Regions from separate parts of the Kitasatospora sp. NPDC086009 genome, predicted to be linked through region 1. Evidence: predicted binding sites of a transcription regulator. Region 1 holds the regulator's gene; each other region holds the start of a gene.

Region 1 (7,522 bases):
GTACGGGACGTCCGGCCAGCCGGGGATGCCGACGGAGGAGGGCTTCACGGCCTGCCAGACGTCGATGTACGGGTGGCCGACGACCAGCACGGCGTCGCCGGTGACCCGGGCGGCGATCCGGTGCTCCTTGGTGCCGGGGAGCAGGTGGTCGACCAGGACGCCGAGCCGGCGGCCGGGGCCGGGGGCGAAGTCGGCGACGATCGCGGGCAGGTCGTCGATGCCCTCCAGGTACTCGACGACGACGCCCTCGATCCGCAGGTCGTCCCCCCAGACCCGCTCGACCAGTTCGGCGTCGTGCCGCCCCTCGACGTAGATCCGCGACTCCCGGGCCACCCGGGCCCGCGCTCCGGGGACGGCGACCGAGCCGGAGGCCGTCCGGCCCGGCGCGCGCGGGGGAGCCGGCGCCGCGGCGGCGGGGCGGACCAGGGTGACGGTCCGGCCCTCCAGCAGGAAGCCGCGCGGCACCAGCGGGAACACCCGCCGCTTGCCGAACCGGTCCTCCAGGGTGACGGTGAACCCCTCGGCGGTCTTCTCGCAGCGCACCACCGCGCCGCAGAAGCCGGTCGCGGCCTCCTCGACCACGAGGTCCCGGTCGGCGGGCACCTCGGGGGCGGGCTGCTGCCGCTTCCACGGCGGGGTGAGGTCGGGTCCGTACTGGCGGCTGCGCATGCAGGTGACTATAGGCAGGCCCGACGGGGCGTCACAGGCCCGGCGCGCCCCAGACCGGGAACCAGCGGGTGAGGTCCTTCTCCAGCCGCAGGTCGTTCCCCAGCATGGCGTTGACCTGCAGTTCCAGCGGGCTGTCGCGCTTCTCCCCGCCGCCCGGCACCGGCGCGAACGGGTAGAAGGTGCCGCGCTTGTACAGGTAGACCAGCGCCAGCGGCTGCCCCTCGGCGCCGCGGAAGGCCACCAGCGAGCAGAGCAGCTGCGGGCCGAAGCCGTTCCCCTCCAGCTCGCTGTTGACCGCGTGCAGGTCGTTGACCAGCTCCGGCAACTCCTCGGGGGTGTGCCGGGCGAGCAGCCAGGAGTAGCCGTAGGCGTCCTTGGAGGCCTCCACCGGGACGCCGCCGCGCTCGGTGTCGGCGTCCAGCAGGGCCCGGACCTGCCGCTCGACCTCGACGAAGGCGCCGCCCTCGACCGAGGAAAAGCAGACCGACCCGACGCCGGTCGGCCGGAAGCCGGCCGCCGCCTCCAGGGTCAGCGCGGCCGAGGGCACGCCGAACAGCTGGTCGAGGTCGGGCCGGACGGGCTTGGTGCGGCCGAACAGTGCGTCCAGGATTCCCACGGCGGTCCCCTCCGGGGCGTGTCGTCGGCTCAGCGGCCGAGCTGGGTGGAGATCTTCGCCAGCTGCTCCAGCCGCTTCTCCAGCGAGGGGTGGGTGGAGAACAGCTGCGAGGCGGCCTCCCGGGCGCTCAGCGCGGGGGCGAAGTAGAAGGCGTTGTACGGCTGGGCCTGGCGCAGGTCCTTGGTCGGGATCGCGGCGATCTGGCCGGTCACCTTGGTGAGCGCCGAGGCCAGTGCGCTGGGCCGGCCGGTGAGCTGGGCGGCGGCCCGGTCGGCGGCCAGCTCCCGGTAGCGGGAGAGCAGCCGGGTCAGCAGGAAGCTGATCGCGTACACCACCACCGACACCAGCGGGATGACCAGCGCGGCGATCGCGGCGTTGGAGTCGTTGCTGTTGCGGCCGCCGCCCATGAAGCCGCCGTACATCGCGATCCGGGTCATCGCCCCGGCCAGTACGCCGAGGAAGCCGGCGATGGTCATCACCGCGACGTCCCGGTGGGCGACGTGCGACAGCTCGTGCGCCAGGACGCCCTCCAGTTCCTCCGGTTCCAGCCGCCGCAGCAGCCCGGTGGTGACGCAGACCACCGCGTTCTGCGGGTTGCGGCCGGTCGCGAAGGCGTTCGGCATGTCGTTGTCGGCGACCGCCACCCGGGGTTTGGGCATGTCGGCGAGGGCGCAGAGCCGGTCGACGGTGCCGTGCAGCTGGGGGTACTGCTCCGGGGTCACCCGGTGGGCGCCCATCGCCCGTTCGGTGATCTTGTCGCTGAACCAGAACTGGGCCACGAACAGCCCGCCGGAGATCAGCACGATCAGTGGCCAGGCGCCGCGCAGCAGCGCGATCAGCAGGCCGGTGAAACCCACGTACAGGAGCCCGATCACGAACATGGTCCCGACCATCCGGCCGGTCAGGCCGCGGTCCGGGGCGAAGCGGGTGGGCTGGCCCGAGGTCGACATCGCTGGTCCTCCGTTCGCCGTTCGCTATCGATGCTGCCACCCGGCCGGTCCCGCGGCATCACCCGCGCGCCGCGCGATGCGGGCAGGATCACCCCGGCGGTGCCGTTCCTGCCGTCGGACCCGGGCCTTACACTGGCAGGTACGGTTCTGGCACTCCTCTGTTCAGAGTGCCAAAGGCCGCGGTCCGCCCGGCGGACCGCACCATGCCGGAACGACACACGTCACCACGGACAACGTGCGAAGAGGGAGGTGCGTGCCCCATGGCCGGTGAGGTCCGCCAGCTCGACGAACGCAAGCTCGCCGTGCTCCGCGCCATCGTCCAGGACTACGTGGGCACCGAGGAGCCGGTCGGCTCCAAGGCTCTCGTCGAACGCCACAACCTCGGGGTCTCCCCGGCCACCGTCCGCAACGACATGGCCGCGCTGGAGGAGGACGGCTTCATCCACCAGCCGCACACCAGCGCCGGGCGGATCCCCACCGACAAGGGGTACCGCCTCTTCGTCGACCGGCTCGCCGAGGTCAAGCCGATGAGCGCGCCCGAGCGGCGGGCGATCCGGCACTTCCTGGACGGCGCGGTGGACCTGGACGACGTGGTCGCCCGCACGGTCCGGCTGCTCGCCCAGCTCACCCGGCAGGTGGCGGTGGTCCAGTACCCCTCGCTCTCCCGGTCCACGGTGCGCCACATCGAGCTGGTCGCACTCGCTCCGGCCAAGGTCATGCTGGTCCTGATCACCAACACCGGCCGGGTCGAGCAGCGGATGGTCGACTGCCCGGGTCCGGTCGGCGAGGTGGTCCTCGCGGACCTCCGTGCCAAGATCAACACGAGGGCCGTCGGCGTGCGGCTGCCCGACGTGCCGGGGCTGCTGGACGAGCTCCCGGCGATGTTCGAGGCGGTGGACCGGCCGGCCGTCACCGTCGTCCTGGCGACGCTCTTCGAGGCGCTCGCCGAGCAGAACGAGGAGCGGATCATGCTGGCCGGCACGGCCAACCTGACCCGCTTCGGCCACGACTTCCCGCTCACCATCCAGCCGGTGCTGGAGGCGCTGGAGGAGCAGGTCGTCCTGCTGCGCCTCCTGGGTGAGACGGCGGACGCCGGGATGACGGTCCGGATCGGCCGGGAGAACGCGTACGAAGGGCTCAATTCCACCTCGGTCGTCTCGGTCGGTTACGGTTCGGGCGACGAGAGCGTGGCCAAACTGGGTGTGATCGGTCCGACCCGGATGGACTATCCGGGCACAATGGGGGCGGTGCGAGCGGTGGCACGGTACGTGGGCCAGATCCTGGCCGAGTCGTAGGGAACGACCGGTGTCACACAGGTGACACCGGTACCAGTCGCAAGCACTTCTACAGGCGGAACAAGCGGAGCATTTGGTGGCCACGGACTACTACGCGGTACTCGGCGTCCGACGGGATGCGGGGCAGGACGAGATCAAGAAGGCGTTCCGGCGCCTGGCGCGCGAACTGCACCCGGACGTCAACCCCGACCCGAAGACGCAGGAGCGGTTCAAGGAGATCAACGCCGCCTACGAGGTCCTCTCCGACCCGCAGAAGCGGCAGGTCTACGACCTCGGCGGGGATCCCCTCTCGCCCAACGGCGGAGGCGCGGGCGGCTTCGGCGCGGGCGCGGCCGGGTTCGGCTTCTCCGACATCATGGACGCGTTCTTCGGCGCGGCCGCCGGTCAGCGCGGCCCGCGCTCGCGCACCCGGCGCGGCCAGGACGCCATGATCCGGCTGGAGATCACCCTGGAGGAGGCCGCGTTCGGCACCACCAAGGAACTCCAGGTCGACACCGCCGTCACCTGCACCACGTGCAGCGGCGAGGGCGCCGCCCCCGGCACCTCCGCGCAGACCTGTGACATGTGTCGCGGCAAGGGCGAGGTCTCCCAGGTCACCCGGTCCTTCCTGGGCCAGGTCATGACCTCCCGGCCCTGCCCGCAGTGCCAGGGCTTCGGCACCGTCGTGCCGACCCCGTGCCCGGAGTGCGCCGGCGACGGCCGCGTGCGGGCCCGCCGCACCCTGACCGTGAAGATCCCGGCCGGTGTCGACAACGGCACCCGGATCCAGCTGGCCGGCGAGGGCGAGGTCGGCCCCGGTGGCGGCCCGGCCGGCGACCTCTACGTCGAGATCGCCGAGAGCACCCACCCGACCTTCCAGCGCCGCGGCGACGACCTGCACTGCACGGTCACCATCCCGATGACGGCCGCCTCGCTCGGCACCCAGGTGCCGCTGCAGACCCTGGACGGGCTGGAGGAGGTCGACATCCGGCCCGGCACCCAGTCCGGCCAGTCGATCCCGCTGCACGCCCGCGGCATCACCCATCTGCGCGGCGGCGGCCGGGGCGACTTGATAGTGCACGTCGAGGTGCAGACGCCCACCAAGCTCGACCCCGAGCAGGAGGACCTGCTGCGCCGGCTCGCGGTGCTGCGCGGCGAGGAGCGGCCCTCCGGGCAGTTCGCGCCGGGCCAGCAGGGGCTGTTCTCCCGGCTGAAGGACGCCTTCAACGGCCGCTGACCGTACCGGCGCCCGGTGCCCCGCTCCCGGCGGGTCACCGGGCGCCGTCGTTCCCCCGTCCGTCCCCCCACCCCCACTCCAGGAACCGCCATGACCGCGCCCGTGTTCGTCGTCGAGACCGCGCAGCTCGCCTCCGCCGCCCCCGGCGCGGTGGTCCGGCTGGACGGCCCGGAGGGGCGGCACGCCGCCGCCGTGAAGCGGCTGGAGCCGGGCGAGGCGGTGACCCTGGCCGACGGGCTCGGCCTGGGCGCCGACGGCACCGTCACGGCCGTGCACGGCAAGGACGCCGTCGAGGTGACGGTCGCCGCGGTCCGCCGGGAGGCCGAGCCGGCGCCGCGGATCGTCGTCGTCCAGGCGCTGCCCAAGGGCGACCGCGGCGAGCTGGCGGTGGAGACCATGACCGAGGTCGGCGTGGACGTGGTGATCCCCTGGGCCGCCTCCCGCTGCATCACCCAGTGGAAGGGCGAGCGCGGTGCCAAGGCGCTCGCGAAGTGGCGCTCCACCGCCCGCGAGGCGGGCAAGCAGTCCCGCCGGCTGCGCTTCCCCGAGGTCCGCGAACTCGCCACCACCCGCCAGCTGGCGCCCGTCCTGGCCGGGGCCGCGCTCGCCGCGGTGCTGCACGAGGACGGCGCCGAGCCGCTGGCCGGTGCCGCGCTGCCCGGCGGCGGGGACATCGTGCTGGTGGTCGGCCCCGAGGGCGGGGTCTCCCCGGAGGAGCTGGCCGCCTTCGCCGAGGCCGGTGCCAGGCCGTACCGGCTCGGGTCCTCGGTGCTGCGCACCTCGACCGCGGGAGTGGCCGCCGGCGCCCTGCTGCTGGGCCGCACCGGCCGCTGGGGCTGAGCGGGCCGGTCGCCGCACGGACCGTTCGTCCCCCGGCGGTTCGCTCCCCGGCGGTTCGTCCCCCGTAGGGGGCGGCCTGCGCGAAACCGGAGGCGCGCCGCCCCGGCGGGTGCGTAGGGTGCGGCTGTGAGCGAATCCCCGAGCACCCCTGGCGGCGCCTACCTGCGCCATCCGCACCTGCACGGTGACCTGATCACCTTCGTCGCGGAGAACGACGTCTGGCTCGCCCCGCTGGACGGCGGCCGGCCCTGGCGGCTGACGGCCGATCACGTCCCGGTCCGCCGCCCGCGCTTCTCGCCGGACGGCCGGCACATCGCCTTCGTCTCCACCCGGGACGGCGCGCCCGAGGTGCACGTCGCGCCGGTGGACGGCGGGCCGTCCCGGCGGCTGACGTACTGGGGCAGCGACCAGACGCAGCTGCAGGGCTGGACGGCCGACGGCAGCCCGGTCGCCACCACCTCCGCCGGACAGGCCACCCTGCGCCGCACCTGGGCCCACGCCGTACCGCTGGACGGCGGCGAGCCGCGGCGGCTGCCGTACGGGCCGGTCGGCGGCGTGGCGTACGAGCCGGGCGGTGACCGGGTGCTGCTGCTCTCGGCGGCCGGTGCGGAGCCCGCGCGGTGGAAGCGCTACCGGGGCGGCCGGGTCGGCAAGCTCTGGATCGGCGCCGAGCGGTTCGCCCGCGTCCACGAGGAGCTGGACGGGCACATCGAGGCGCCGCTCTGGGTCGACGCGCCCGGCGGCGCCCGGATCGCCTTCCTGGCCGACCACGAGGGCGTCGGCGAGCTCTACTCCAGCCTCCCCGACGGCAGCGGCCTGCGCCGCCACACCACCTCCCCGGAGGGCTTCTACGCCCGCGGCGCGACCAGCGACGGCACCCGGGTGATCTGGCACCGGGCCGGTGACCTCTGGCTGCTGGACGACCTCGACGGCGCCGAGCCGCGCCGGCTGGACGTCCGGCCGGCTGGCCCCCGGGCCGGCCGGCGGCCCCGCCCGGTGCCGGCCGCGCACTGGCTGGAGAGCGTCGCCCCCGACCGCACCGGCCGGGCCGGCGCCGTGGTGGTGCGCGGCAGCGTGCACTGGCTGCCACACCGGGAGGGCCCCGCCCGGGTGCTGGACGAGACGCCCGGCGTCCGGGCCCGGCGGGCCCACGTGGTGCCCGGCGAGGACGGTGCGCAGGGCGTGCTCTGGGTGACCGACGCCGACGGCGAGGACGCCGTGGAGTACGCCCCCGCCGTGCTCGGCGAGGAGCGCCGCCGGCTGGCCGGCGGACAGCTGGGCCGGGTCCGCGCGCTGGCGGTCTCGCCGGACGGCAAGCAGGCGGCGGTCGGCGCGCACGACGGCCGGGTCCTCCTGGTGTCGCTCGCCGACGGGACGGTGCACGAGCTGGACCGCAGCACGGACGGCGAGGTCAGCGGGCTGGCGTTCAGTCCGGACTCCGCCTGGCTCGCCTGGTCGCGGCCGAGCCCGGGCTTCGGGGCCTGGTCGCTGCGCCAGATCGTGCTGGCCAACCTGGCCACCCGCACGGTCGGCGAGGTCACCCCGGCGCGCTTCATCGACACCTCGCCGGCCTTCACCGCCGACGGCCGCCACCTGGCCTTCCTCTCGGTGCGCAACTTCGACCCGGTCTACGACTCGCACGTCTTCGACCTGTCGTTCCCCAACGGCTGCCGCCCGTACCTGGTCACCCTGGCCGCCGACACCCCCTCCCCGTTCGGCCCGCGCCGGGCCGGGCGGCCGGCCGGCGGGGAGGACGACGAGCCCAAGGGCAAGAAGGCGGACACCGAGGAGGGGGCGGCCGACGCCCCGCCCGCCACCCGGGTCGACCTGGACGGGATCGCCGACCGGATCATCCCCTTCCCGGTCGAGGGCGGCCGGTTCGGCGAGCTGGCGGCCGCCAAGGACGGCGTGCTCTGGACGCGGATCCCGCTCACCG
Region 2 (7,522 bases), on a different contig from region 1:
TGGTGTGCGAGCCGGCGACCACCCAGGAGTTGGACCCGATGCCCTGGCCCTGCCGGCCGAGCAGCTGCGGCATCGCGTCGATCCGGTCGGTGACGTCCTTGAACATCGCCTTGGTCGCGGCCGCGCCCTGCGCGGTGCCCGTGGTGGGGCCGGACTGGGCGGCCCCGTCCGCCGGGCGGTACGCGTCGCCCGAGACGGTGCCGGTCTTCACGATGGTGCCGTTGCGCGCGTACGGGTACTCCGGGTACAGCTCGGCGATCTTCTCCGGGCTGAAGTCCTGGGCGAGCAGCGAGCGGTCGATCTCCTCCTGGAGGTTCCCCGAGAGGTTCCAGGCCATCGCCTTCAGCCAGGAGACCGAGTCGACCGGGGCCCACTGCTCCGGCTTGTAGTCGCCGTTCACCACGCCGAGCAGGCTGTACTCCAGCGAGGCGCTCGCGCCGCCGGGGTGCTCGCCGAGCCAGGCGTTGACGCCGTCCGCGTACGCCTGGAGGTTCTTCCTGGTCTCGGGCGACAGCTGGGAGTCGATCTCCTTCTGCGCCACGTCGCGCCAGCCCATGGTGCGGATGAAGGAGTCGGTCTCGACCTGGCTGTCGCCGAACATCTCGGAGAGCCGGCCCGCGGTGATGTGCCGTCGGACGTCCATCTCCCAGAACCGGTCCTGCGCCTGCACGTAGCCCTGGGCGCGGAAGAGGTCCTCCGGGGTGTCGGCGTAGAGCTGGGGGATGCCGTTGGCATCCCGCTTCACGTCGACCGGCGCGCTCAGGCCCGCCACCTTGACACTGCCGTCGACCTCCGGGAAGGACGCGCGTACCGCGGCCACCCCCCGGTAGCCGCCGTAGCCGGCGCCGGCCACCAGCAGCACGACCAGCACGATCACGATCAGACGGGCGCGCCGGAACTTCTTCGAGCGGGGCATCTGGGTCCTTGCGGTCCTCGACTGGGGGACGGGCGGGCATGTCCAGGGCACACGGCCATGACAGGGGACCACATTAGGCCGAGTCCACTGGCGGGCGTGCACGGGGGACGCTCACGGTGGGATCGGACGAGGTCAGCGGAGGGCGGGAAGGGACCCGTGTGAACGGTGAAGCTAAAGATATGGCAAAATGTTAGACTGAGTAACGATCCGCTAGCGGAGCAATCGCCCCCGGCCGGTCGGCTCCCCCCGGCCTCACCGCCACCAGACACCCCGCCCGCCCCCAGCCTGCCCGAGGTGCCCCTGCGTGAATGTCGACCACCTGAACCAGCTGCTCCTCGAATTCTCCGTGATCCTGCTGGTCGCGGTGGTCGCCGTGCGCATCTCGACCCGGTCGGGGCTGCCCAGCCTGCTGATCTACCTCGGCATCGGCGTCGCCCTCGGCCAGAACGGCCTGGGCTTCGCCTTCAACAACGCCGCGCTGACCCAGGTGATCGGCTACGCCGCACTGGTCGTCATCCTGGCCGAGGGCGGTCTCAAGACGAGCTGGCGCGAGGTCAGACCCGTGATGCCGGCCGCCACCGTGCTCGCCACGGTCGGCGTCGGGATCAGCGTCTTCGTGACCGCGGCCGGCGCGCACTGGCTGGTCGGCCTGGACTGGCGGACGTCCATGCTGCTCGGCGCGATCGTCTCCTCGACCGACGCGGCCGCTGTCTTCTCCGTGCTGCGGATGGTCCCGCTGCCGCACCGGCTGACCGGGCTCCTGGAGGCCGAGTCGGGCTTCAACGACGCCCCCGTGGTGATCCTCGTCGTCGCCTTCGCCACCACCGGTGAACTCGACTCCTGGTACGTCCTGATCGGCACGATCGTCGCCGAGCTGGCCATCGGGGCCGCGGTCGGCCTCACGGTCGGCAAGCTGGGCGCGTTCGGGATCAAGCACGTCGCCCTGCCGTCCTCCGGCCTCTACCCGATCGCCGTCCTGGCGCTCACCGTGCTCGCCTACGCCGGCGGCGCGCTGCTGCACGGCTCCGGCTTCCTCGCCGTCTACATCAGCGCGGTCATCCTGGGGAACGCCAAACTGCCGCACGGGCCCGCCGTCCGCGGCTTCGCCGACGGACTGGCCTGGATCGGGCAGATCGGCATGTTCGTGCTGCTCGGCCTGCTCTGCACCCCCGAGACCATGGGCTCGGCCGTGGTGCCCGCGCTGGTGATCGGCGCCGTGCTGGTCTTCCTGGCCAGGCCGCTGTCGGTGGTGATCACGCTGACGCCCTTCAAGCTGCCCGGCCGCGAGCAGGCGCTGCTCAGCTGGGCCGGGCTGCGCGGGGCGGTGCCCATCGTGCTGGCGACCATCCCGATGGTGGCCGGCACGCCGATGGCCCACGACGTCTTCAACATCGTCTTCATCCTGGTCGTGGTCTTCACCCTGCTCCAGGGCCCGACCCTGCCCTGGGTCGCCAAGTGGCTGAAGATCTCCGAGGGCTCGATGGGCCAGGACCTCGGCATCGAGTCCGCGCCCCTGGAGAAGCTGCACGGACACCTGCTGTCGGTGGCGCTGTCGCCGAGTTCCAGGATGTCCGGCGTGGAGATCGGCGAGCTGCGGCTGCCGGCCGGCGCGGCGGTGACCCTGGTCGTCCGGGAGGGCAGCAGCTTCGTCCCGGACAAGGCCACCGTGCTGCGCGGCGGCGACGAACTGCTGGTCGTGACCACCGACGAGGTCGGCGAGGCCGCCGAGCGGCGGCTGCGGGCCGTGGACAAGGGCGGCAAGCTCGCGGGGTGGCTGTACGGGCGGCGGTGACCGCGATGACCACGGGGGGTCTTCCAGCGTTCACCTCCGATGGACGGGACAGATCTGGATGTCCTCTGTATGGTGGGGGTAGCGCGTCATCTACGCGCGTATATGCAGAACGATCGAAACACCCCAGCATCTGCCTGAAGCAGAGTTGGCGCGACCGCTCGGCGGCCGCGGCCCGGATCCCGGCAACCACGCCGGGCGGGCCCGGTAACTACCCCGGTCGACGCGCGAGAGGACGACTCTCGGCGCCGTCGGGGCCACCCCATGCCCCTTCCGCGCTACCAGGCAGCAGGAAGGACGACCGTGACGGCCCGCCGAACGGTCGAGAACACCGCGGACACCCGCGCCGCCCTGGCCACCGACACGCTCCCGGACACCCGGCCGGGCACCGGGGCCACCGCCGACCAGGGCGCACCCGCCCGCGTCGGGTACGGCGCACTGCTGCGCACCCCCGGAGCCTGGACGTTCCTGGCCCCCGCCTTCGCCGCGCGGCTCCCGTACGCGATGCTCAGCCTGGGCATCGTCCTGCTGGTGCTGGACACCCACGGCTCCTACGGCACGGCCGGCAGCGTCGCGGCGGTCTCCGCCGTCGCCCAGGCCTTCATCGGCCCGCAGACCGGCCGGCTGGCCGACCGCTACGGCCAGGCCGCCGTGCTCGTCCCGACCGTGATCGTGCACGCGGTCTCGGTCGGCGCGCTGATCGCGCTGGCCCTGGGCCACACCCCGGTCTGGACCCTCTTCCTCGCCGCCGCCCCGGCCGGCGCCAGCGTGCCGCAGGTCGGCGCGATGGTCCGGTCCCGCTGGGTCGCCAAGCTCTCCGCCGAGGGTGCGGCCGGCGGGCGCTCGGCGTCCGCGCTGTCGGCCGCCAAGCTCAACACCGCCTTCGCCTTCGAGTCCGTGACGGACGAGTTCACCTTCGTGATCGGCCCGGTGCTCGCCGGCGCCATCGCCACCTCGGTCACGCCCGCCGCCGGGCTGATCGCCGAGGCCGCGCTGACCGTGGTCGGCGGACTGGCCTTCGCCGCCCAGCGGCGCACCGCGCCGGCCCGGCACCCGCACCAGCCCGGCGTCCGCCGGGTCTCCGCGCTCTCCTCCCCCGGCGTCCGGCTGCTGGCCGGCGCGTTCCTGGGCGTCGGCACCGTCTTCGGTGCCATGCAGGTGTCGGTCACCGCGTTCACCGAGTCGGTCGGCCAGCCCGGCGCCAACGGCACCGTGTACGGGATCTTCGCCGGCGGCTCGATGCTGGCCGGCGTGCTGTACGGCATGGTCGCCTGGCGCCGGGCCGCCCGGCACCGGATGCTGGCGAGCTACGCGCTGCTGGTCGTGGGCTGCTCGACGCTCTGGGCGATGCCCAACCTGGTCGCACTGTCCGTCGCCGGGCTGGTCTGCGGCCTGGCCATCGCACCGACGCTGATCACCGGGTACACCCTGGTCGAGACGCTGGTCGCGGACGGCGCCAAGACCGAGGCCTTCACCTGGCTGACCGGTGCCATCGGGCTGGGCCTGGCGGCCGGGTCCACGGTCGCCGGACGGCTGATCGACGGACACGGGCCGTCGGCCGGGTTCCTGGTGCCGATGGCCGGTGCCGGGCTCGGCCTGGTCGCGCTGGTCGCGCTGCGGCACCTGCTGATCGCGCCGGGCGCGGCGAGCACGGTGGTCGCGGGCGCGAACGAGCGGGGCTCGGCTCCGCAGCTGGTCGGGGCGGCGAAGGGCTGAGCGGCGGGGCTCGGGGCGCCGGGTCGGGCGGCGTCGGGCGGCGTCGGGTCGGGTCGGACGCGTCCGGCCGGTCGGGCGGCGGGTCCGGGCCGGGGCGGCGGCCCTCGGCGGCCGGCTTCCGGCGGGCGCGGGAACGGGTGCTTCGGCGCGCCCCCGGCTCATCTCACATTCGAGTCGCTGGACTGATCCAGCGGAATGCCGCATCATTGACCATCGTTAGCACTCATCAGGCGAGAGTGCCAGGAGGAAGACAAGTGCCCACGTACCAGTACCAGTGCACCGAGTGCGGCAACGGCCTGGAGGCGGTGCAGAAGTTCACCGACGAGGCGCTGACCACGTGCCCCGACTGCCAGGGACGGCTCCGCAAGGTCTTCTCGGCCGTGGGTGTGGTCTTCAAGGGCTCCGGCTTCTACCGGACCGACAGCCGCTCCTCGTCCACCAGCTCGGTGGGCACCGGCTCGTCGTCGAACTCGACCTCGTCGGGTTCGTCCTCGTCCGGCTCGTCGTCGGCTGCTTCGACCTCGTCCTCGTCGTCCTCGGGCGGCTCGACCGCTGCCGCGAGCTCGGCTCCGGCGGCGAAGCCGGCCGGCTGAGACCAGACTTCGCAAGGCCCGTGGGCCCGCGCCCATCGCGCGGCCCGCGGGCCTTTCGCGTGCCCGGGCGGAGGCAGGCCGCTCGCGGTCAACCGCCGATGGGCCCACTACCCCGTTCGGGTGTACAGAGTTGTCCACAGGGCCGAGTTGTCCACAGGCCTGGGGACAGGGCTTCCACCCGACCCCTGGGCCGCCCAGAGTGTGCGTCGGAAGAGCCGGCCCGCACCCCGGGCCGGCGCCCCGCGACCACCGGTGGTGCCCATGTCGACCACGAGCCTCCCCCCGCGATTCCCGCCGCTCCCCGCCCCAGCCGTTCCGCCCCGGCGGGAGGTGCCGCCCTTCGCGCCGATCCGGCGTGGCGGTGGCCGCCTCCACCGGCTCCGCCGGGCCGCCCGGCACCGGCTCGGGGTGCCCGCCCTGCTGCTGGTCGCCCTGTCGGCCGCGCTGGCCGTCGGGCCCGCGCGGGCGGGTCTCTCCCCTCCGGGCGCCGCGTCGGTCGGCCGATCGGGTTGTCAATCGGAACACCTCGAAGCTCACCCGTGACCGGACCACGACTTCGTCGTTCACGCGGCATGAAAGGCTTCAAGGAATTCCTGCTGCGCGGAAATGTCGTCGAACTCGCCGTCGCCGTCGTCATCGGCGCGGCGTTCACCAACATCATCAACGCCTTCGTCAAGGGCGTGATCAACCCGATCGTCGGCGCCTTCGGTGCCAAGGACCTGGGTGCCTACAGTTCCTGCCTCAAGGGCCCCTGCGAGCTGAGCGCGACCGGCGAGGTCACGTCCGGGGTCCTCATCCTGTGGGGCTCGGTGCTGAGCGCCCTCCTGCAGTTCGTCATCACCGCGGCCGTCGTCTACTTCTGCCTGATCCTGCCGATGACCAGGCTCGCCGCCCGGCGCAGAGGCGTCACCGAGGTCCAGGCGGAGGCCGAGCAGGTCCTGCTGCTGACCGAGATCCGCGACGCGCTGGTCGCGCGGCAGCGCTGAGCACTCCCCGTCAGTCGCCGTGGTGCGGCGGGCGCTGGCTCAGGTACCAGTCCAGCCCCCGTCCACCGCTGTCCGCCGTTCCCGGGCGCCCGCCCCAGCCGGCGTCGGTGTCGTCACTGGACTGCTGGTCCAGCGGGTCCCGGAAGACCAGCCGGCCCTTCGTCGCGGCCTTGGGGTCGTCGGACGCCTTCACGGCCTCCGCGGCGTCCGTCCTGTCCCCGCCGTCCTGCCTGGGCTCCCGCTCGGTCACCGGCCCGCCTCCGTCTCGCACATCGTCCACTCCTCCAGCCTAGAAGCTCCCCGCGCCCGCGCCGACCGCCGCCGGGGACGCGTGAGAGCCCCGGTGCGGAGCGATTCCGCACCCGGGGCCCCGGTACGCCGGCGAGGTGGCGGCGGGGAGGCCGTCAGGCGGCTTCGAAGCCCGCGTGGTCGGCGATCCGCTTCAGCTCGGCCAGCGCGTGCTTCTCGATCTGGCGGATCCGCTCCCGCGTCAGCCCGTGCTGCTTGCCCACCTCGGTGAGCGTCCGCTCACGGCCGTCCTCCATCCCGTAGCGCGACCGGATGATCGAGGCCGTCCGGTCGTCCAGGCGCCCGATCAGACCGTCCAGCTCCTCGCGGCGGAGCATGACCATCACGGCGTCCTCCGGGGACGTCGCCCCGGTGTCCTCGACCAGGTCGCCGAACTGGGTCTCGCCCTCGTCGTCAACGGACATGTTGAGGCTCACCGGGTCACGCGCCCAGTCCAGGACGTCCTTGATCCGCGCCTCGGTGGTGTCCAGCTCGGCCGCGATCTCGGCCGGCTCCGGCTCGCGGCCCAGCTCCTTGGACTTCTCCCGCTGGACGCGTCGGATCCGGCCCAGCTCCTCGACCAGGTGGACGGGCAGCCGGATGGTGCGCGACTGGTCGGCGATGGACCGGGTGATCGCCTGCCGGATCCACCAGGTGGCATAGGTGGAGAACTTGAAACCCTTGGCGTAGTCGAACTTCTCCACCGCCCGCACCAGGCCGGCGTTGCCCTCCTGGATGAGGTCGAGCAACGGAAGGCCGCTGCGCGGGTAACGCCGCGCGACGGCGACGACCAGCCGGAGGTTGGAGCGGATGAAGACGTCCTTGGCGCGCTCGGCGTCCTCGGCTATCGCCTCCAGCTCCTCACGCTTCACACCCTTGGGGAGCTCCGCCTCCTCCAGCAGGTGCTGGGCGTACACACCGGCCTCGATCCGCAGCGAGAGCTCGACCTCCTCGGCGGCATCGAGCAGGGGCGTCCTGGCGATCTCGTCGAGATACATACCGACCAGGTCACGGTCGGCCTCAAGGTTGGTCGGGCGGGCCGCGCGAGTCCGGTCGGCCCTGTCGCGAACGACGGCACGGGTGGCCATGCTTGCTCCCTTTGCTGGAATTGCCGAGGTCTGCCTGCCTGCCCCCAAGAGGGCAAGAATGCGGGCCCCGCGGGGCTCACACGTAACGATCCAACGAACAGATTCCGGACAACATTCCCAAGTCGCTCAGATTCTTCCGCCGATGC
Region 3 (7,522 bases), on a different contig from region 1:
CCCCACACGCCGCAGGCCCGGCCCGTACCCCGAGGGGCGCGGACCGGGCCTGCGGTCACTGATCAGGCGTCAGTGGGAGTGGCCGTGGCCGCCGTGCGAGTGGCCGTTGTCGGCCTCCTCTTCCTTCTTCTCCACCACGAGGGTCTCGGTGGTGAGCAGCAGGGAGGCGATCGACGCGGCGTTCTCCAGCGCGGAGCGGGTGACCTTGACCGGGTCGATGACGCCGGCCTTCAGCAGGTCGCCGTACTCACCGGTGGCGGCGTTGAAGCCGTGACCGGCCTCGAGCTCGGCGACCTTGTGGGTGATGACGTAGCCCTCGAGGCCGGCGTTCTGGGCGATCCAGCGCAGCGGCTCGGCGAGCGCCTTGCGGACGACCGCGACACCGGTCGCCTCGTCGCCCGACAGGCCCAGGCCGCCCTCCAGCACCTTGGCGGCGTGGACGAGGGAGGCGCCACCGCCGGCGACGATGCCCTCCTCGACCGCGGCACGGGTCGCCGAGATGGCGTCCTCCAGGCGGTGCTTGCGCTCCTTCAGCTCCACCTCGGTGGCGGCGCCGACCTTGATGACGCAGACGCCGCCGGCCAGCTTGGCCAGGCGCTCCTGCAGCTTCTCGCGGTCCCAGTCGGAGTCCGTGTTGGCGATCTCGCCCTTGATCTGGGCGACGCGGCCGGCGACGGCCTCGCTGTCACCGGCGCCGTCGACGACGGTGGTCTCGTCCTTGGTGATGGTCACGCGGCGGGCGGTGCCCAGCACGTCCAGACCGGCCTGGTCGAGCTTGAGGCCGACCTCCTCGGAGATGACGGTGGCACCGGTCAGGGTGGCCAGGTCGCCCAGGATCGCCTTGCGGCGGTCACCGAAGCCCGGGGCCTTGACGGCGACCGCGTTGAAGGTGCCGCGGATCTTGTTCACCACGAGGGTGGACAGCGCCTCGCCGTCGACGTCCTCGGCGATGATCAGCAGCGGCTTCGAGGCACCGCCCTGCAGGATCTTCTCCAGCAGCGGGAGCAGCTCCTGGATGGAGGAGATCTTGCCCTGGTTGATCAGGATGTACGGGTCCTCCAGGACCGCCTCCTGCCGCTCCGCGTCGGTGACGAAGTACGGCGACAGGTAACCCTTGTCGAACTGCATGCCCTCGGTGAAGTCCAGCTCCACGCCGAAGGTGTTGGACTCCTCGACGGTGATGACACCGTCCTTGCCGACCTTGTCGATCGCCTCGGCGATGAGCTCGCCGACCTGGGTGTCCTGCGCGGAGAGGGACGCGACGGCGGCGACGTCGTCCTTGCCCTCGATCTCGCGGGCGATGGACAGCAGGTGCTCGGAGACCGCGGCGACGGCCTTGTCGATGCCCTTCTTCAGGGCGGCCGGGCCGGCGCCCGCGGCGACGTTGCGCAGACCCTCGTTGACCAGGGCCTGGGCCAGCACGGTGGCGGTGGTGGTGCCGTCGCCCGCGACGTCGTTGGTCTTGGTGGCGACCTCCTTGACGAGCTGCGCGCCAAGGTTCTCGTACGGGTCGTCGAGCTCGACCTCACGGGCGATGGTGACACCGTCGTTGGTGATGGTCGGCGCACCGAACTTCTTGTCGATGACGACGTTGCGGCCCTTGGGGCCGATGGTCACCTTGACGGTGTCGGCCAGCTTGTTGACACCGCGCTCCAGCGAGCGGCGGGCGTCCTCGTCGAACTGCAGGATCTTCGCCATGTTCCCTATTCCCTCGGGGCTGCGACCGGCACGCCGGCCACCGGACTACGTGAACCAACAACCACGCCCCGGGCCCCTGTCACTGGGACACGGATCCGGGGCGGGCTGGAACGTCTTACTTCTCGGTGCTGCTTACTTCTCGATGATGGCGAGAACGTCGCGCGCCGAGAGGACGAGGTACTCCTCGCCCTGGTACTTCACCTCGGTGCCGCCGTACTTCGAGTACAGGACGATGTCACCGACGGCGACGTCGAGCGGCAGACGCTGGCCGTCCTCGAAGCGGCCCGGGCCGACAGCCAGGACGACGCCCTCCTGGGGCTTCTCCTTGGCGGTGTCCGGGATAACCAGGCCGGAGGCCGTGGTGGTCTCGGCGTCGAGCGGCTGGACCACGATGCGGTCCTCGAGCGGCTTGATGGCAACCTTGCTGCTGGTGGTCACGTCCGAGCTCCCCTTCGGAGATTACGGGGTTGTCTAACGGGTAGTGGCGAACCTACGGGCCTGCCGTCGCGGGGGTCAGACACGCTTCTTCGCGTTAGCACTCTCCTGGTGGAGAGTGCCAAGGACGACCATAGGCTGCGGTTAGCACTCAGTCAACCAGAGTGCCAACGGCGCGCCCGAAACGGTTCTCGCGGGCGGCTGCCGGGCCGCACTCCCGTACGATGCCGCCGATGATCCGCACGCGTGTACGTCCGATCAGGACCCACTCCACCAGTGCGCTCGCCCCTCCGCCCCGGTCCGGTCCGGTCCGTCCGCCCCGGGCGGGCCGGCCCCGGGCGGCCCGGCGCGCCGACCGGGGAGAATGAGCGGGTGGAGACCGAGAACCTGCAGCCCCTGCTGACCCCCGAGGGGCAGTCCCTGCTCGCCGAGCTGCGCGAGTTCGCGCCCGAGGAGGAGCTGGCACTGGCGACCAGGCTGCGCCGGGAGCACACGGCGGAGCTGGTCTCGGCCGCGTTCGGGCAGGCCCGGCTGCGGCAGCGGGCGCGGGCGAAGTTCGGCGCGGACGCCGACCTGATGTACTTCACGCCCAACGGCGTCGAGCAGTCCACCCGGCGCAGCGTCGCCGAGTGGCGGGCACGGCGCTTCGCCGAGCTGGGCGTGCGGCGGCTGGCCGACCTCTGCTGCGGGATCGGCGGCGACGTCCTCGCGCTGGCCCGGGCCGGGATCGAGGTGCTCGCCGTGGACCGGGACCCGGCGGCCTGCGCGGCCACCGCCGCCAACGCCGCCGCACTGGGCCTGGCGGACCTGGTCGAGGTGCGCTGCGCGGACGTCGCCGACGTCGACGTCACCGGCTACGACGCGGTCTTCACCGACCCGGCCCGCCGCACCTCGCGCGGCCGGGTGTTCGACCCCGAGGCGTACGCCCCGCCGCTGTCCTGGGCGATCGAGGCCGGCCGGCGCACCCCGATCGGCGCGCTCAAGGTGGCCCCCGGCATCCCGCACACGGCCGTGCCGGGCGACGCGGAGGCCGAGTGGGTCTCCGACCACGGCGACGTCAAGGAGGCGGTGCTCTGGTTCGGCACCGGGGCCGACCGCCCGCACCGCGCCACCCTGCTGCCGCACGGCGACTCGCTGACCGGCGGCGACCTGCCCGACCCGCCGGCCGGACCGGTCGGCCGCTACCTCTACGAGCCGGACGGCGCGGTGATCCGGGCCCACCTGGTCGCCGAGGTGGCCGAGCGGGTGCACGGCCGGCTGATCGACCCGAAGATCGCCTACCTCACCTCGGACCGGCTGGTCGCCACCCCGTACGCGCACGCCTTCGAGCTGACCGACGTGCTGCCGTTCCACATCAAGAAGCTGAAGGCGCTGCTGCGCGAGCGGGCCGTCGGCACCGTGGTGATCAAGAAGCGGGGGATGGCGATCACCCCGGAGGAGCTGCGCCGCCAACTGAAGCCGAGCGGGCCGAACAGCGTCACCGTGATCCTCTGCCGCACCGACCAGGGCCCGCTGATGATGCTCGGCCGGCCGGTGGCGCTCCCGTAGGCGGACTCCCGGTCAGCCGGCGGGCGGCCGGATGTAGTCCTCCAGTCGGGCCACCGCGAAACCCTGCTCCTGGATGCGGGCCAGCAGCTCCCCGAACATCTGCGTCATCGTCTCGCCCTTGAGGTCCTTGGGCCCCCGGAAGTGGGCGAGGACGATGTCGCCGGGCCGCAGCTTCTTGTCCGCCGCCTGGTACTGCATGTCGTGGATCTGCATCGACTCGCGCCAGAGCACGATCGCGCGCGGCCCGCACTGCTGCACCGAGGTGTTCAGCGCCGGGGTGTTGGCGCCGTCCCCGTACGGCGGGCGGAACAGCAGCGGCGCGGTGCCGTACTGCTGGGTCAGCGCGGACTGGGCGTCGCAGATCTCGGACTTCTGCTTCTCCGGCGTGACCTTGCTCATCTGGGCGTGGTCGACGGTGTGGTTGTGGATGTGGTTGCCGAGCGCCTGGAGCGGCTTGAAGTAGCCGTAGTTGTCCTTGACGATGTCCCGGGTCAGGAACATCGAGACCGGCACCTTGAGGTCGGTCAGCATCTCGACGAACTTCGGGTCCTTCTCGGCGCCGTCGTCGATGGTGACGAAGACGACCTTGTCGGTGGTCTTCACCTCGCTGAACACCGGTACGGGGCCGGTCCGTTCGAGCTTGACCGGCTTGTCGGCCGGCGCCGGCGGGGCGGGCGGCAGCGGCTTGAGGTTCCACTTCGCCCAGGCCGCCGCGTCCCCGGCCGCGGGCACCGCGGCGGGCGTCGCCGTGGGCGTCGGACTCGCCGCGGCGGACGGCCGCTGCCCGGCCGCCGGCGTCGTCGCGGCGGTCGCCGCGGGCCCGGCGCCCGTGCCGCCGCTGCCACAGCCGGTGGCGGCGGCCAGCAGCGCCAGCGCCCCCACCGCGTACGTCCTCGTCCTGCCCCGCCCGTACCGCTCCACCGCGCCGCGCTCCCAGCTACCGTCCAGCATGCTCTCAGCTATGCACGGTAGTGGCCGGCCGTTCGGTTCCCGGACAGGCCCGGCAGCTCGCTACTCCGGGTCCGCCCCGGACGCCGGGTTCGCGCAGGTCTCCGGGCCCGCCCCGGTCTCCGGGTGCTCGCTGGACTCCACGTGCTCGCTGGACTCCAGGTGCTCGCTGGCGAAGGACCAGCGGTGCACCGGGCGGCCGATCAGTGCGGCGGGCGGCTCGGGGACGGGCACCGGCTCCGCCGTCCACCAGGTGATCAGCAGCACCCGGTCGCCCGGCGCACCGAACAGCTCGGCGCGGACCAGACCGGCCGCGCCGCGCAGCGCGGGCAGCGCGACCTCGCGGACCCAGGCCGACAGCTCGGCCCCGCGGCCGTCGGCGGCCCGCGCCTCCCACATCGCGGCGGTGGTGGTCACCGACCGCCGCCCAGCGCCTGGTACGCCTGGCCGTGCACGTCCGTGTGCGGGACGTGCACCTCGGTGACGGGCAGCGAGGAGTCGGCCGACAGGTCGAAGGACGAGGGCGCGCGGTCGCGCCAGACCATCTCGGACCCCAGCGCGGCGACCATCGCGCCGTTGTCGGTGCACAGGCCCGGACGCGGCACCCGCAGCCGGATGCCCGCCTTGTCGCAGCGCTGCTGGGCCATCTCGCGCAGCCGGGAGTTGGCCGCCACGCCACCGCCGATCATCAGGTGGTCGACGCCGTTCTCCTTGCAGGCCTTGACCGCCTTGCGGGTCAGCACATCGGTCACCGCCTCCTGGAACGAGGCCGCGACGTCCGCGATCGGCACCTCCTCGCCGGCCCGGCGCTTGGCCTCCACCCAGCGGGCGACGGCGGTCTTCAGGCCGGAGAACGAGAAGTCGTACGCCGGGTCCTTCGGGCCGCTCAGGCCCCGGGGGAAGGCGATCGCCTTGGGGTCGCCCTCACGGGCGGTGCGGTCGACCACCGGACCGCCGGGGAAGCCGAGGCCGAGCACCCGGGCGACCTTGTCGAAGGCCTCGCCGGCCGCGTCGTCGATGGTCGCGCCGAGCGGGCGGACGTCACGGGTGATGTCCTCGCTGAGCAGCAGCGAGGAGTGCCCGCCGGAGACCAGCAGGGCCATCGTCGGCGAGGGCAGGCGGCCGTGCTCCAGCTGGTCCACGCAGATGTGCGAGGCCAGATGGTTGACCCCGTAGAGCGGCTTGTCCAGCGCCCAGGCGTAGGCCTTGGCGGCGCTCACGCCGACGAGCAGCGCACCCGCCAGGCCGGGGCCCGCGGTGACGGCGATGCCGTCGAGGTCGCTCGCCTTGATGCCGGCGGTGTCCAGGGCGCGCTGGATGGTGGGGACCATCGCCTCCAGGTGCGCGCGACTGGCGATCTCGGGCACCACACCGCCGAACCGGGCGTGGTCGTTGACGCTGGAGGCCACCGCGTCGGCGAGCAGGGTGGTGCCGCGCACGATGCCGACGCCGGTCTCGTCGCAGGAGGTCTCGATACCGAGGACGAGCGGTTCGTCAGCCATGGCGGTCTTCCTTCAGGTCCTTCGGGTCAGTACTGGGGTGGTCGAGGCGCATCACGAGCGCGTCGATGCCGGCCGGCTGGTAGTAGTTGCGCCGGATGCCGACGGGTTCGAAGCCGAAGCGCTCGTAGAGCCGCTGGGCGCGCGGGTTGTCCACCCGCACCTCCAGCAGCAATTCCGCGCAGTCGCGCCGGGCGGCCTCCCGGATCAGGTCGGTGAGCAGCAGCGCGCCGAGGCCGGTGCCCTGGTGCCGCGTGTCGACGGCGATGGTCTGCACATCGCCCTCGCCGGCCACCGCCATCAGCCCGGCGTAACCGACGATCGCGCCGTCCGGGGTGGCGGCCACGGTGTAGTGGCGGGTGCCGCCGCGATGGGCCTCGGCCAGCTCGGACCAGTACATACCGGTCGACCAGGCGTCCTCGGGGAAGAGCGCCAGCTCCAGCTCCATCACCGGCGCGATGTCCCACCAGCGCATCGGGCGCAGCGTGGTGCCGTGGCCCGGTCCGTCGGGGCCGTGCGCGCCGTTCGGGCCGGTCACGCCGGGAGCACCGCCTTGTAGCCGGCGGGCACCTGGGCGTCCGGGCGGCGCAGGTACAGCGGCACGTTGGGCAGCAGCTCGCGCCCGGCGGCCAGCTCGGCGGCGGCGAAGTCGGCCAGCGCGCCGGCCGAGACGTGCTCGGGCCCGTGCGCGCCGGGGAAGGCCTCCGGGTACAGCAGCGCACCGGCGCCGACGGCCCGCGGCCGCGGTGTCAGCTCGGCCGGGCGGTCCACGGCGGGGCCCTCGGCGCGACGGCCGTCCGCGTCGTACGAGGCCCAGTAGACCTCCTTGCGGCGCGCATCGGTGGCCACCGTGAACGGCTGCCCGGCGAGGCCCTCGGCGCGCGCCCGGTGGGCGATCGCGTCCAGGGTGCAGACGCCGTGCACCGGGACGCCCAGGGCGTGGCCGAGCGCGGCGGCGGTCACCAGGCCGACCCGCAGGCCCGTGTAGGGGCCGGGGCCGACGCCCACCGCGATGCCGGTCAGCCGGTGCTTGTCGACACCGGCCTCCCGCAGCACCCGGTCGATGGCGGGGAGGAGCAGTTCACCGTGGCGCCTGGCGTCGACCTGGTCGGTCTCGGCGAGGACGGCCGTGCCGTCGTGGACGGCGGCGGTGACGGCAGGGGTAGCGGTGTCGAACGCGAGCAGCAGCACGGGTCAAGGTTAGACCGGTCGGAGCCGTGGACCGCCTCCGGTCCTGGTCCGCCCGATCGACAAGGTGTCCTGGTTCGGAACACACGTCCTACGGGGTGCGGGCGGGAACGAGCGGACCTGGCACGATGGGGCCGACGGGTTTTGGGACGGCGGTGGGAGCGACACGTGGCGAAGATGGGTCCTGGAGTGGTGGTCACGGGGCT

The links. The regulator HrcA, encoded in region 1, represses chaperone genes, less so after heat shock. The targets are predictions, from matches to a motif close to TTNGCACTCNGNNNNNCNGAGTGCNAA.
Region 2: the regulator HrcA is predicted to act here: its motif matches at 4,638-4,664, upstream of ACIF6L_RS25470 (FmdB family zinc ribbon protein).
Region 3: the regulator HrcA is predicted to act here: its motif matches at 2,278-2,304, upstream of groES (co-chaperone GroES).

Annotation. Positions count from the first base shown of each region.
Region 1 covers NZ_JBITSA010000002.1:138,200-145,721, forward strand. Annotated here, with positions in the region: gene ACIF6L_RS06260 (DUF3097 domain-containing protein) at 1-669, opposite strand, end outside; gene ACIF6L_RS06265 (hypothetical protein) at 701-1,285, opposite strand; gene htpX (zinc metalloprotease HtpX) at 1,315-2,235, opposite strand; gene hrcA (heat-inducible transcriptional repressor HrcA) at 2,496-3,530, shown strand; gene dnaJ (molecular chaperone DnaJ) at 3,607-4,746, shown strand; gene ACIF6L_RS06285 (16S rRNA (uracil(1498)-N(3))-methyltransferase) at 4,837-5,586, shown strand; gene ACIF6L_RS06290 (PDZ domain-containing protein) at 5,713-7,522, shown strand, end outside.
Region 2 covers NZ_JBITSA010000012.1:97,009-104,530, forward strand. Annotated here, with positions in the region: gene ACIF6L_RS25455 (penicillin acylase family protein) at 1-916, opposite strand, end outside; gene ACIF6L_RS25460 (potassium/proton antiporter) at 1,221-2,708, shown strand; gene ACIF6L_RS25465 (MFS transporter) at 3,144-4,421, shown strand; gene ACIF6L_RS25470 (FmdB family zinc ribbon protein) at 4,676-5,014, shown strand; gene mscL (large conductance mechanosensitive channel protein MscL) at 5,587-6,000, shown strand; gene ACIF6L_RS25480 (hypothetical protein) at 6,011-6,280, opposite strand; gene ACIF6L_RS25485 (sigma-70 family RNA polymerase sigma factor) at 6,405-7,376, opposite strand.
Region 3 covers NZ_JBITSA010000001.1:153,112-160,633, forward strand. Annotated here, with positions in the region: gene groL (chaperonin GroEL) at 70-1,698, opposite strand; gene groES (co-chaperone GroES) at 1,831-2,136, opposite strand; gene ACIF6L_RS00670 (methyltransferase domain-containing protein) at 2,506-3,681, shown strand; gene ACIF6L_RS00675 (polysaccharide deacetylase family protein) at 3,694-4,632, opposite strand; gene ACIF6L_RS00680 (hypothetical protein) at 4,693-5,046, opposite strand; gene tsaD (tRNA (adenosine(37)-N6)-threonylcarbamoyltransferase complex transferase subunit TsaD) at 5,043-6,131, opposite strand; gene rimI (ribosomal protein S18-alanine N-acetyltransferase) at 6,124-6,603, opposite strand; gene tsaB (tRNA (adenosine(37)-N6)-threonylcarbamoyltransferase complex dimerization subunit type 1 TsaB) at 6,663-7,319, opposite strand; gene ACIF6L_RS00700 (hypothetical protein) at 7,494-7,522, shown strand, end outside.